Regions from separate parts of the Agrobacterium sp. NPDC058088 genome, predicted to be linked through region 2. Evidence: predicted binding sites of a transcription regulator. Region 2 holds the regulator's gene; each other region holds the start of a gene.
The links. Region 2 encodes LexA, which represses DNA repair genes until DNA is damaged. Its sites were predicted from a motif close to TGTTCNNNNTGTGTTCNG; they were not measured.

Region 1 (4,117 bases), on a different contig from region 2:
AGGAAAAGGGCGTGAAGGCCAACCTGCTCGCCAAGCTGGAGTTCTTCAACCCAATCGCCTCCGTGAAAGACCGCATCGGCGTTGCCATGATCGAAGCGCTCGAGGTGCAGGGAAAGATCACCCCCGGCAAGACGACGCTGGTCGAACCAACATCAGGCAATACGGGCATTGCGCTTGCCTTTGCCGCCGCCGCCAAGGGATACAAGCTGATCCTCACCATGCCTGAAACCATGTCGGTTGAACGCCGGAAGATGCTGGCGCTGCTCGGCGCCGAACTGGTGCTGACCGAAGGTCCGAAGGGCATGAAGGGCGCCATTGCAAAAGCGCAGGAACTGGCAGAGACCCTGCCCGACGCCATCATTCCCCAGCAGTTCGAAAATCCCGCCAATCCGGATATTCACCGCAGAACAACGGCGGAAGAAATCTGGAACGACACCGACGGTACGGTCGATATCCTCGTTTCCGGCATCGGCACGGGCGGCACGATCACTGGCACCGGTCAGGTTCTAAAATCCCGCAAGCCGGAAGTGAAGGTTATCGCAGTCGAACCCGCCGACAGCCCGGTGCTTTCCGGTGGCAATCCCGGCCCGCACAAGATCCAGGGCATCGGTGCCGGTTTTGCACCCGCGATCCTCGACACCGGCATCTATGACGAGATCGTCACCGTCACCAATGACGAGGCTTTTGAAATCGCTCGTCTTGCGGCGCGGCTCGAAGGCGTGCCCGTCGGCATCTCTTCCGGTGCAGCACTGGCGGCGGCAATCAAGGTCGGCGCGCGCGAGGAAAATGCCGGCAAGAACATCGTCGTCATCGTTCCGTCCTTCGCGGAACGTTACCTTTCGACGGCGCTGTTCGAAGGGCTTGGGCTCTGATCATTCCAGTCGGTACGCGCGATCGCGGACCAAAGAGCGAAGTTCACTATGCCGCCGGCACCGCTGGCGGCATATGAGTTTTCACAACCCCGCGCATTCAACCGAATTCGCGCGATGCGCTTCAGATCTCTCTTTCGCATCTCCTTATCGCAAAGAGCGAAGCAATCGGGAAGCGCGCCTCAAAACTCTTCCCAACAAAGCACGCAAGCATCACCGCTTAAGCCGGTGTTGGTAACCTCTCACCCGCGATACGATAAGACACGGCTTCCGCCACATGAATGCGGCCAACCGTCTGCTTTCCGTCCAGATCGGCCAATGTTCGCGCGACCTTCAGAATACGGTGATAACCGCGGGCGGAAAACTTCAGCCGTTCGGCGGCATCGCGCAACAATTGTAGCCCGGAGGCATCTGGTTCGGCATATTTTTCTATCAGAGTCGTCGTGCAGCGGGCATTGGTGCGGACGGCAGGAAATCCCGCCGCCGCATAGCGCTCCTGCTGGACGAGGCGTGCATTGGCGACACGGGCAGCAACCACCGCACTCGGCTCGGACGCAACGGGGCGAATGAGGTCAGTGGCAGAAACGGCGGGAACATCAATGCGAATATCGATGCGATCCATCAGCGGGCCGGAAATTCGCCCCTGATAGTCGGCCACGCAGCGCGGGCCTCTGGCGCAGGTAAACCCCGGCTCACCCGCCATACCGCACCGGCAGGGGTTCATTGCCGCGACGAGCTGGATTTGCGCCGGATAGCTGACGCGGTGATTGGCCCGCGCGATGATACATTCGCCGGTTTCCAGCGGCTGGCGCAACGCATCCAGCACCTGGGGCGAAAATTCCGGGAACTCATCCAGAAACAGGACGCCGTGATGAGCAAGCGAGGCCTCACCCGGTCTGGCACGCAATCCGCCCCCGATCAGCGCTGCCATGGTGGCGGAATGGTGCGGCGTTCGAAACGGTCTGCGGTCCGAGAGCTTACCGCCCGATAATTGGCCGGCGATGGAATGGACCATCGACACCTCCAGCAGTTCCGCCGCCTCCAGTGGCGGCAGGATGGAAGGCAGCCGAGCGGCGAGCATGGACTTTCCCGAACCGGGCGGCCCGACCATCAGCAGATTATGACCGCCGGCAGCGGCCACCTCCAAAGCGCGTCGGGCGCTTTCCTGTCCCTTGATATTCATTAGATCGGGAAGGTTGACCGGATTGGTCCGGATGGCGGGCACGGGGCGCGAAAGCAGCTGCGTGCCGCGAAAATGATTGGCGAGCGCAATGAGGCTGCGCGGAGCGAGAATATCGATGCCGGCCCCGGCCCAGGCGGCTTCCGGCCCACTTTCAGCCGGGCAGATCAGACCCTTGCCGAGGGCGTTGGCACCGATCGCCGCCGGCAGCGCGCCGGAGACCATGCCGATGGTGCCGTCGAGATTGAGTTCGCCGAGAACCACATATTCGCCGAGCGCCTCTGCCGGTATGGCGCCCAAAGCGGCCATTAGCCCGAGAGCAATGGGAAGATCGAAATGCGATCCTTCCTTTGGCAGATCGGCAGGCGCGAGATTGACGGTCACCTTTTTTGCCGGGAGCGCCAGACCCGAAGCATGCAGCGCCGCCTGCACCCGCTCCCGGCTCTCCGCCACTGCCTTGTCCGGCAGGCCGACAATCTGGATGCCGACCTTTCCGGGTGCGACCATGACCTGCACCTCAACGGGCACACCCTCTATGCCCTGAAATGCAACCGTATTAACCCGTGCCACCATGGCCTGCCCCGCAAACCGGCCGCATCAGCAGAGCTTCATGCCCTATCACGACCACCCGCAAGCAACGTGCCACAGAGCAAAGAATAAAACAAGAACATCTGCAGAACAATTTCTCGCAGTCGATGTATTTTAGTTGTATCGAGTTGTACGCGCGGAACAAATCGGGAGCGATTGGAATCGCCTTAGAAATCCTGAGCGTCGCGTTTTTTCTCGATCGCGTCCCACAGCAGGCTCGCCACATCGGCGCCGCCGAATTTACGCACTTCGCGAATACCGGTCGGTGAGGTGACGTTGATTTCCGTTAGATAATCGCCGATCACATCGATACCGACGAAGAGGAAACCGCGCTCGCGCAGGGCAGGACCGATGCGGCGGCAGATTTCCTTTTCGCGCGCCGTCAGTTCCGTCGGCTCCGGCCGGCCGCCGGCATGCATGTTGGAGCGGGCATCGTTTTCTGCCGGCACGCGGTTGATCGCGCCGACCGGCTCGCCATCCACGAGGAGGATGCGCTTGTCGCCCTTGCGAACGTCCGGCAGGTATTCCTGAGCGATATAGGGTTCGCGGAACATCTGGCCGAACATTTCCAGCAGGGAAGAGAAATTGCGATCATCGCGTGCCGAATGGAAGACGCCTGCGCCGCCATTGCCATAAAGCGGCTTGAGGATGATATCGCCCATTTCGTTGCGGAAGCGGGCGATCTCGGAAACGTCCTTGGTAATCAGCGTCTTCGGCATCAGATCGGCAAATTCGGTGACGAAAATCTTTTCCGGCGAATTGCGCACCCAGGCAGGATCATTGACAACCAGCGTCTTGGGATGAATACGCTCCAAGAGATGGGTCGAGGTAATATAGGCCATATCGAATGGCGGATCCTGACGCAGATGGATGACATCCATGGTCGAGAGATCAACCCGCTCCGGCTCCGACAGGGAGAAATGATCGCCGTTGATATCACGCAGTTCCATCTGCTCGACGGTCGCGTAAATCTTGCCATCGCGCATGGAAAGGCGGTCGGGGGTATAGTGAAACAGCCGGTATCCGCGGGCCTGCGCCTCAAGGCTCATGGCGAAGGTGGAGTCGCCGGCAATATTGATGCCGGAAACATGATCCATCTGGATCGCGACGTTCTTGATCTTCGCCATGCACAGGTCCCTCTTGCAGCATGCGGACGCTTCGCCTGTCCGCCGTGCCCATTGCTCCGTCTTTTCAAGCTTCCCGGCAGGACCGGAAGAGACCCGGAAATGCTTCAGAAAACCCTGAAGATGTAGGGCAGCGACCATTCAAACGCAACTGCTGCAAGCGGTGGTTTGTGTGAGTTTTATTGAACCTTCACAATTCCGCCGGCGGAGCAGCATTGGCCCGCCGGCCGGAGGTGAAATCAGGGTTCAGGCCGCCAGCTTGTAGGAGCGGCCAGCAAACAGCTTGTTCTTTACACGATAGGCCAAAGCCAGTGCCGTGGGGAACGGACGGCGCATGAAGGCGACCTTGCGGACAT
Region 2 (4,117 bases):
TGTCGGTCAAAACAGGAAAGCCGAACTCCTTCTTGAGATCGGCGAAAACCTGCATCGCACTCTCAAGGCCAATGCCGCGCTTGCCGGAAAGCGAGGTGCGGTTGGCCTTATCGAAGGAGGACTTATAAACAAGTCCGATTCCCAGCTTGTCGCAAAGCTCCTTCAGCACGCCAGCAATCATGAAGGCATGCTCGCGGCTTTCCATCTGGCACGGACCGGCGATCAGCGAAAAGCGCTCGGCATTGGAGAAGGAAACCTTGCTGGCGCCATCGCCGGCGGTGACTTTGAGATTGTTCGTAACGCTCATCATTTTTCCTCGAAGGCGAAGGCAACGCCCTGACCGGGTGCGGCGGGCACCACCAGACGGCCGCCCGCTTTTGCGCAGAACACGCCATTAGCAGCAAGCACCGCTTCTGTCACGGCAAGATCGTCGGCAGAAAAGACGACGCCCATGCCATGCAATCCGACGTCGCTCCCGGCAGAAAGTCCTAAGGCCAGTCCGCCCAAGTCAGCTTTTTGGGTTAGCCTCACGCGGGCATTGCCGGCAACAAAAACCATGTCTCCACCCGAAGACACCCTACCCTCACAGCCCAACACAGTTTCGATCAGGTGCACCGCCTTCGTGTCGCCACCTGAAAACAGGATAATTTCGCTAAGGCCTGAGACACTGTTGGCGTGACGCTCCAGCGCCGCGCGGTCTCCCGGCAGGGCGCGCAGCCGCTGGCAACTAAAGAGGAAGAAATCCGCCGCCGAACCGCTTGCCGCGAAGGCGAGACGGAAGGCCGCCTCGCTCTGCGATCCGTCTGGCATCCGCACGGGGCGTGAAAAATGGAATACATCGCCAGCCGACACGTCCGACGTCACAAACCTCTCATGGTCTGCAAGGGCATCCTCGGTTTTGGCCACGAGAGCCGAAAAGCCCTCCTGCCCGACTTTTTGCCTGAAGGCCCTGTCCCTGCCTGTGAACACATCGCCGCCGTCCGCAGATGCGTTATATTTAGCCGGATCAGCAATCGCGAGTGGCTCAAGATAGGTATCGTCTTTGAAAAAGACACAGGCATTTCGGGTTCCGAACGGATGCAAAGCTTCCGGTGCGACCGTAAATCCAAGGCTGACAAGGCGCTTTACGGCAATGCCGAGATCTTCCACTGGCAGAACGAGATGATCGATGCGATGTGATTTCATCATGGCCTGTTTTCCTGCGCTGGCACCCCGCCCAAGCATACCTGGACGATTTGGACGTCAGAAGAGCACAATCAGGCGCCATGAAGCAAATCATCAAAACAACAGATAGCAGGTTCACGAAATTTTAGGGGATTGCAGAACACATATGGAACATATAGTGTTCGTTCTGTATTTGTTTCGCGACTTCAACGACGATTCTCAAGGGTGTTTTCCTCATGCTCACGCGCAAACAGCAGGAATTGCTTCTCTTCATTCATGAAAGAATGAAAGAGTCCGGCGTGCCGCCCTCCTTCGATGAAATGAAGGACGCACTCGATCTTGCTTCGAAATCCGGTATTCACCGGCTGATTACCGCACTCGAAGAGCGCGGATTCATTCGCCGGCTACCCAACAGGGCGCGAGCGCTCGAAGTCATCAAGTTGCCTGAGGCTTACACGCCGGGCGCAAGGCCGCAGCGCGGCTTTTCGCCGAGCGTCATCGAGGGAAGTCTCGGAAAACCGAAGGAGCCGGAACCCGCCCCCGCCCCTAAGGCGCCCGCCAACGATTTCGCAGGTGCCGCCACCGTTCCCGTCATGGGCCGCATCGCTGCCGGTGTGCCGATTTCTGCCATCCAGAACAATACCCACGATGTGGCTGTGCCGGTGGATATGCTGGGGTCGGGCGAACATTACGCGCTTGAGGTCAAAGGCGATTCGATGATCGAGGCCGGGATTTTTGACGGCGACACCGTCATCATCCGCAACGGCAACACCGCCAATCCGGGCGATATTGTCGTGGCGCTGGTGGATGATGAAGAGGCCACGCTGAAGCGCTTTCGCCGCAAGGGTGCGTCCATTGCGCTGGAAGCGGCAAACCCGGCCTATGAGACCCGCATTTTCGGACCGGATCGGGTGAAAATTCAGGGCAAGCTGGTGGGATTGATCCGCCGTTACCATTGATGTGGTGACATCGCGCAGAGTCCCTGTCGCGATGGGGCCGTCATAAAAATGGTGCTCCCCTATGAAGTGTCGACTTCTGGGAAAGACTTGGTTTGCCGATGCAGGAACATGCGCGTCATCTGGCCGATGGCGCGTCATTTTTTGAGAATCAATCCTCGCTTTGTTTCCCTGACGCCGCAGGCATAGAGTTGGCTTAACGCGTAAACTCAATCGGCCTTCTGCTTCGCTCAGCATTGTCGCAAGTGCTTTCTGTCTCCAAGCGGTGAGATCGACAGAACTCTTTTCTGTCACCCTCGCTTCCCATTCATCAATGCGGCTTATGGGAGCCATGGATTATTTGCGATATTCCAGAGCGCCTTCGCAGGTGTAGAAATGCGCGTCCTATCGGGGAAAAACGCCATGTACGATCTTTATATTGCCAACAAGAACTATTCCTCATGGTCGTTGCGACCCTGGGTTTTGATGCGCACGCTTGGCATCGCCTTTGATGAAAAACTCATTCCCTTCGGCGAAGGTGTTTCCTTCTCCACATTTTCGCCGACCGGCAAGGTGCCATGCCTTGTCGACGAGGGAGTGACAGTTTGGGAATCACTGTCGATCGCCGAATATCTGGCCGAGAGGCATCAGGGCGTCTGGGCGAGCGACAAGCAGGCGCGGGCCTGGTCACGCTCGGCGGCGAGCGAAATGCATGCGGGATTTTTCTCACTGCGCAATCTCTACCCCATGTCGGTCGGTATCCGGGTAAGACCAAAAGCTGGCGATGCCGGGCTTGCGGCCGATATAAAGCGCATCGATGCGTTGTGGAGTGAAGGTCTCACCAGATTCGGCGGACCTTTTCTCGCCGGTCAGAAATTCACGGCGGTCGACGCCTTCTTCTGCCCGGTGGCGTTCCGTTTCCAGACCTATGGCGCCGATCTTTCGCCGGCAGCGAAAGCCTATTGCGACCGGCTGCTCGCCCTGCCCGCCATGCGCGAATGGTACGAGGCCGGACTGAAGGAAATCTGGCGCGACCTGCCACATGAAGAGGAAATTGGCGGCATTGGCGAAGTGACCGCGGATCTGCGCGCCAAGGTCTGAGTGAAGGCCTGACGAACCTTTCTGGCGGCACTCATTGCGATGCCGCCAGCAAGCGGGTAACGGCTTCAGGCACCTCGTGGTCAAAACGGCCGCTCTTCCAGTCATAGAAGCGATGTTCGCTCCACGGCCTGTCCGCACCGGCGGTTGCAGCGCGCATCTGTCCCACGACGCCCGCTTCATCGCTGCCGGCGAAATTTAGCTCAACCGAGCCGATGCGCCTTAATATGTCGCGGTTGAGCAGCAAGGCTCCCGAGCGGCATTGCGCAAATGAGGTTCTGCGGGAAACGATGACGATATCGGCGATATCACAGGCTTTCCCGGCAAACCGACCGTCCTCCAGCACGATGATCCATTCGCCGCTTCGCGCACGCGCCACGCACCAGATGCCCGTCCGGCAGGTAAAGACGCCCGGCGCAGCATCCCTCAGCGTGGCCGTCATTTCGCGCGCCAAGGCCTTCAAATCCTCCGGCGCCAGTTTCGATTTTGCGCTTAGGGCAACGGTGGTTGTCGGAACTGCTTTCTTGAGAAGGACAGGCGCGAGCGGCTTTTGCGGCAGCAGCAGCGCCCTTTGCCACTGGTCATAGATGAAGCCCTGTGGTCGTGTCTTTGTGGTGTAGACCTTGCCCTCGTCCAGAAGCGCCACCAGCCTCCCCTCCTCATGGATAAGCAGATCGGGCAGATCGCGTTGGGCGACGGCTCCGGACAGGCCGAAGGCAAAGAGCAGCGGTGGAATTCCAAGCAGCGCCAGCCGGCTGCGCAGCAATGTCAGCAACAGGAAACCCACTGAAGCAATGCCGATGAAAGCGCCGTGCGGCCGACCGGTCGCCGCGCTGCCGCCCCAGGACGCGACTTCATCCGCAACGTCGATGACTAGCGCCATGCCGTAACCCATGACCTTCAGAAATGGTGCATCGAGC
Region 3 (4,117 bases), 110 kb from region 2:
TGCATTGATGAGGCTTTCCAGCACGCGGCGGTTGATCTGCTTGGGGTCGATGCGCAGGCAGAAATCCTCAAGGCTTGTGAACGGCTTGCCATCGCGAACCTGGACGATGTGTTCCACCGCCCCCTCGCCCACACCCTTGATGGCGGCCAGCGAATAATAGATGCGGTTTTCGCCGGTCTCGAACTGGCGGAAAGACGTCTGCACCGAAGGTGCGACGACCTCAATCCCAAGGCGGCTGGCATCCTGGCGGAAATCGTTGAGCTTTTCCGTGTTGGCCATATCGAGCGTCATCGAGGCCGCGAGGAACTCCACCGGATAATGCGCCTTCATATAGGCGGTCTGGTAGGACACGATGGCGTAAGCGGCGGCATGGCTCTTGTTGAAGCCATAATTGGCGAATTTCGCCAGAAGATCGAAGATGGTGTCCGCCTGCGGTTTCGACACGCCGTTCTTGATGGCACCATCAACGAAACGCTCGCGCTGCTGGTCCATTTCCTCCTTGATCTTCTTGCCCATGGCGCGACGCAGGAGATCAGCTTCGCCGAGCGAATAACCCGACAGGACCTGAGCGATCTGCATCACCTGTTCCTGATAGACGATAACGCCCTGCGTTTCCTTGAGCAGATGGTCGATGGTCGGATGGATCGATTCCAGCTCCTCCTCGCCATGTTTGCGGGCGTTATAAACCGGGATGTTTTCCATCGGGCCGGGGCGGTAAAGCGCCACCAGCGCGATGATGTCCTCGATGCAGTCCGGTCGCATGCCGATCAGCGCCTTGCGCATGCCGGCACTTTCCACCTGGAACACGCCGATGGTCTCGCCACGCGACAACATCTCGTAGGTCTTGGTGTCATCCAGCGGAATGGCGGCAAGATCGACCTTGATGCCGCGTTTGGCGACAAAGTCAACGGCGACTTTCAGCACGGTCAGCGTCTTCAGGCCAAGGAAGTCGAATTTGACAAGGCCGGCGCTTTCGACCCATTTCATGTTGAACTGGGTGACCGGCATATCGGATCGCGGATCGCGATACATCGGTACAAGCTTCGACAGCGGTCGGTCACCGATGACGATACCGGCGGCATGGGTGGAGGCGTGGCGGTAAAGCCCCTCGATCTTCTGGGCGATATCCAGGAGGCGGGCGACAACCGGTTCTTTGTCCGCCTCTTCCTGCAATCGTGGCTCTTCCTCGATCGCCTTCGAAAGCGGCGTCGGGTTGGCCGGGTTGTTGGGCACCAGCTTGCAGATCTTGTCCACCTGCCCATAGGGCATTTCCAGCACACGGCCGACGTCGCGCAGAGCCGCACGCGCCTGCAGCGAACCGAAGGTGATGATCTGCGCCACCTGCTCGCGGCCATATTTGGCCTGCACGTAGCGGATCACCTCTTCGCGACGATCCTGGCAGAAGTCGATATCGAAGTCGGGCATCGAAACGCGTTCGGGATTGAGAAAGCGTTCGAACAGCAACGAAAAACGCAGCGGGTCGACGTCGGTAATGGTCAGCGCGTAAGCGACCAGCGAGCCCGCACCTGAACCGCGCCCCGGGCCGACCGGAATATCATGCTGCTTGGCCCATTTGATGAAGTCGGCAACGATCAGGAAGTAACCCGGAAACTTCATGCGCGAGATGACGCCGAGTTCGAAATCCAGCCTGTCGCGATACTCCTGCTCCGTATAACCCGGCGCCATGCCGAGCGCGGCGAGCCGCTGATCCAGCCCCTCCACCGCCTGACGGCGCAGTTCCTCCGTCTCGGCGCGCTCGGCCGCTTCCGGGTCGTCGCTGGCGCCGGTGAAACGCGGCAGGATGGGTCCACGTTTTTTCAGCACATAGGAGCATCGCAGAGCAATCTCGACCGTATTCTCCAGCGCCTCGGGAAGATCGGCAAACAGCGCCGTCATCTCCGCACGGCTCTTAAGGTAATGATCGGGTGTCAGGCGGAATCGGCTGTCATCGGACACGATGGCATTATGCGCCACCGCCATCAGCGCATCATGCGCCTCATAGTCAGCCTTGGACGGGAAAAACGCTTCGTTGGTGGCAACGAGGGGAATGTCGTGTTCATAAGCGAGACCAATCAGGCGTCGCTCGTGGGAACGATCGTAACCGGACTGTCGCTGCAACTCGATATAAAGCCTGTCACCAAACAGTGACTTTAGCGTCAGCAGGCGCTCCTTCGCCTGCGCGGCGTGGCCGTCCTTCAGCGCCATATCGACGGGGCCGCCGGAAGCGCCCGTCAGTGCAATCAAGCCGGCATTGGATGCCTCCTCAAGCCACGCGCGGGTAATGTGCACGGAATGGCCGCTGCCCTCACCGTCCAGATAGGCGCGGCTGACGACATCCACCAACCGCTCATACCCTTCCGCATTGGCAGCGAGAAGAACGATGGCCGGGAGTTTCTGAAGATGGCTGTTGTGGCTGCGGCGGTCCTCCGCCGTATCCTGCATGTCAATAGACAGCTGGCAGCCGATGATGGGCTGCAAACCTTCATCACGTGCCTTTTCGGAAAATTCCAACGCGACAAAGAGGTTGTTGGTATCGGTAATAGCAATGGCCGGCTGGCCGTCTCCGACAGCCTTGGACATGATTTTCTTGAGGGGCAATGCCCCCTCAAGCAGGGAATAAGCCGAGTGAACGCGAAGATGGACGAAGCCGGGGGTCTTCAGTGTTTCGCCAGAGGTGTCTCCACGCACAACCGTATCGCCCATATCGTCTTCCTGTCATTCTGAATCGAGGGGGCGATTTTCCGATTTCCGGCGCTCAATGTCCACCATTTTGCGGCGTCCATACACGCTTCTGCGCCGGTGTCTTCTTCACAGGGCAGTGAGGATCACCGAAAAGCTGGCAACAAAGACAGCGATGGAAGCGAAAGCGGCAACGTCACGGATGAAATCAGTCATTGGTCTCTCCTTACTCGTTATGTTCCAATTTTGTTCTCATTTTGTTCGATTGTCAACAGGGTTCTGCAGATATTCCTATTGCTAATGTACGAGAATCGCCTTCGGTTCCGCCGCAGAGAACGGCAAGCCGCTGACTCCAAAGCGAAAACCCGGAGGCGAAAGCGCGTCCGGGTTTGGAGAAAAAAGATTCAAGGCACAGGTACTTTACAGAGGAACTGCCAAACGGATTGACTGCGAGCTCGTGGCTACCCGTTCTGGTTCCGTTGCAGCAACGACCGGCATACTCGTTTCGGGGAGCAATGATGCGCGGGAATCGGCCCCGCGCGCAGTCATCGTTGTCAGAAATCGACGATCTTGCCGTCGGCGAGCGTCACGCGCCGATCCATGCGGGCGGCGAGTTCATGATTGTGGGTGGCGATCAGCGCCGCGAGGCCGGATTGGCGCACCAGTGCCTCGAGCGCATCGAATACGTAATGCGCGGTTTCCGGATCGAGATTGCCGGTCGGCTCGTCGGCGAGCAGCAGGAGCGGCGCGTTGGCGACGGCGCGGGCAATGGCGACACGCTGTTGTTCACCACCGGAGAGTTCCGCCGGACGGTGTTCGCCGCGATGGCCGACCCGCATATAGTCGAGCAGAGCGCTTGCACGCTTGCGGGCCTCCGCCTGGGTGAGACCGGCGATGAGCTGCGGCATCATCACATTTTCCACCGCTGAAAATTCCGGCAGAAGGTGGTGGAACTGATAGACGAAACCGATATCGCTGCGGCGGATTGCGGTGCGCGCTTCATCCGGCAGGCCATTGCAGGGCGCGCCGTTGATGAAGACTTCACCCGCATCGGGATGCTCCAGGAGCCCCGCCAGATGCAGAAGCGTCGATTTGCCGGTGCCCGAAGGAGCGACCAGCGCCACCATCTCACCGCTCCTCAACTCAAAATCGGCCTTGCGCAGAATGGAAAGCGATGTCTCGCCCTGACCGTAGGTTCTCTCGACACCGGTAAGCCGCAGCACTGTTTTTTTTGCCATATTGCGAAGCGGTCCTTATTCGTAACGCAGGGCCTGCACCGGATCGAGCTTGGAAGCCCGCCATGCTGGAAAGATCGTTGCCAGGAAAGAGAGCGTAAGCGCCATGATGACAACGGAAATCGTCTCGCTGATATCCATTTCTGCCGGGAGCTGACTCAGGAAATAAAGCTGCGGGTCAAACAGAACCGTACCTGATATCC

Region 1: ACFVTJ_RS15605 (YifB family Mg chelatase-like AAA ATPase) is a predicted target of LexA. The motif match lies at 2,702-2,719, and genes of this name have one in related genera.
Region 3: dnaE (DNA polymerase III subunit alpha) is a predicted target of LexA. The motif match lies at 2,916-2,933, and genes of this name have one in related genera.

What each region holds. Positions count from the first base shown of each region.
Region 1 covers NZ_JBHVSU010000005.1:113,061-117,177, forward strand. Annotated here, with positions in the region: gene cysK (cysteine synthase A) at 1-872, shown strand, start outside; gene ACFVTJ_RS15605 (YifB family Mg chelatase-like AAA ATPase) at 1,090-2,622, opposite strand; gene gshB (glutathione synthase) at 2,805-3,764, opposite strand; gene ACFVTJ_RS15615 (cupin domain-containing protein) at 4,008-4,117, opposite strand, start outside.
Region 2 covers NZ_JBHVSU010000002.1:922,316-926,432, reverse strand. Annotated here, with positions in the region: gene kdsA (3-deoxy-8-phosphooctulonate synthase) at 1-307, opposite strand, end outside; gene ACFVTJ_RS09875 (VOC family protein) at 307-1,188, opposite strand; gene lexA (transcriptional repressor LexA) at 1,401-2,123, shown strand; gene ACFVTJ_RS09865 (glutathione S-transferase family protein) at 2,523-3,200, shown strand; gene ACFVTJ_RS09860 (ComEC/Rec2 family competence protein) at 3,232-4,117, opposite strand, start outside.
Region 3 covers NZ_JBHVSU010000002.1:815,417-819,533, reverse strand. Annotated here, with positions in the region: gene dnaE (DNA polymerase III subunit alpha) at 1-2,703, opposite strand, end outside; gene ACFVTJ_RS09355 (ABC transporter ATP-binding protein) at 3,234-3,917, opposite strand; gene ACFVTJ_RS09350 (lipoprotein-releasing ABC transporter permease subunit) at 3,933-4,117, opposite strand, start outside.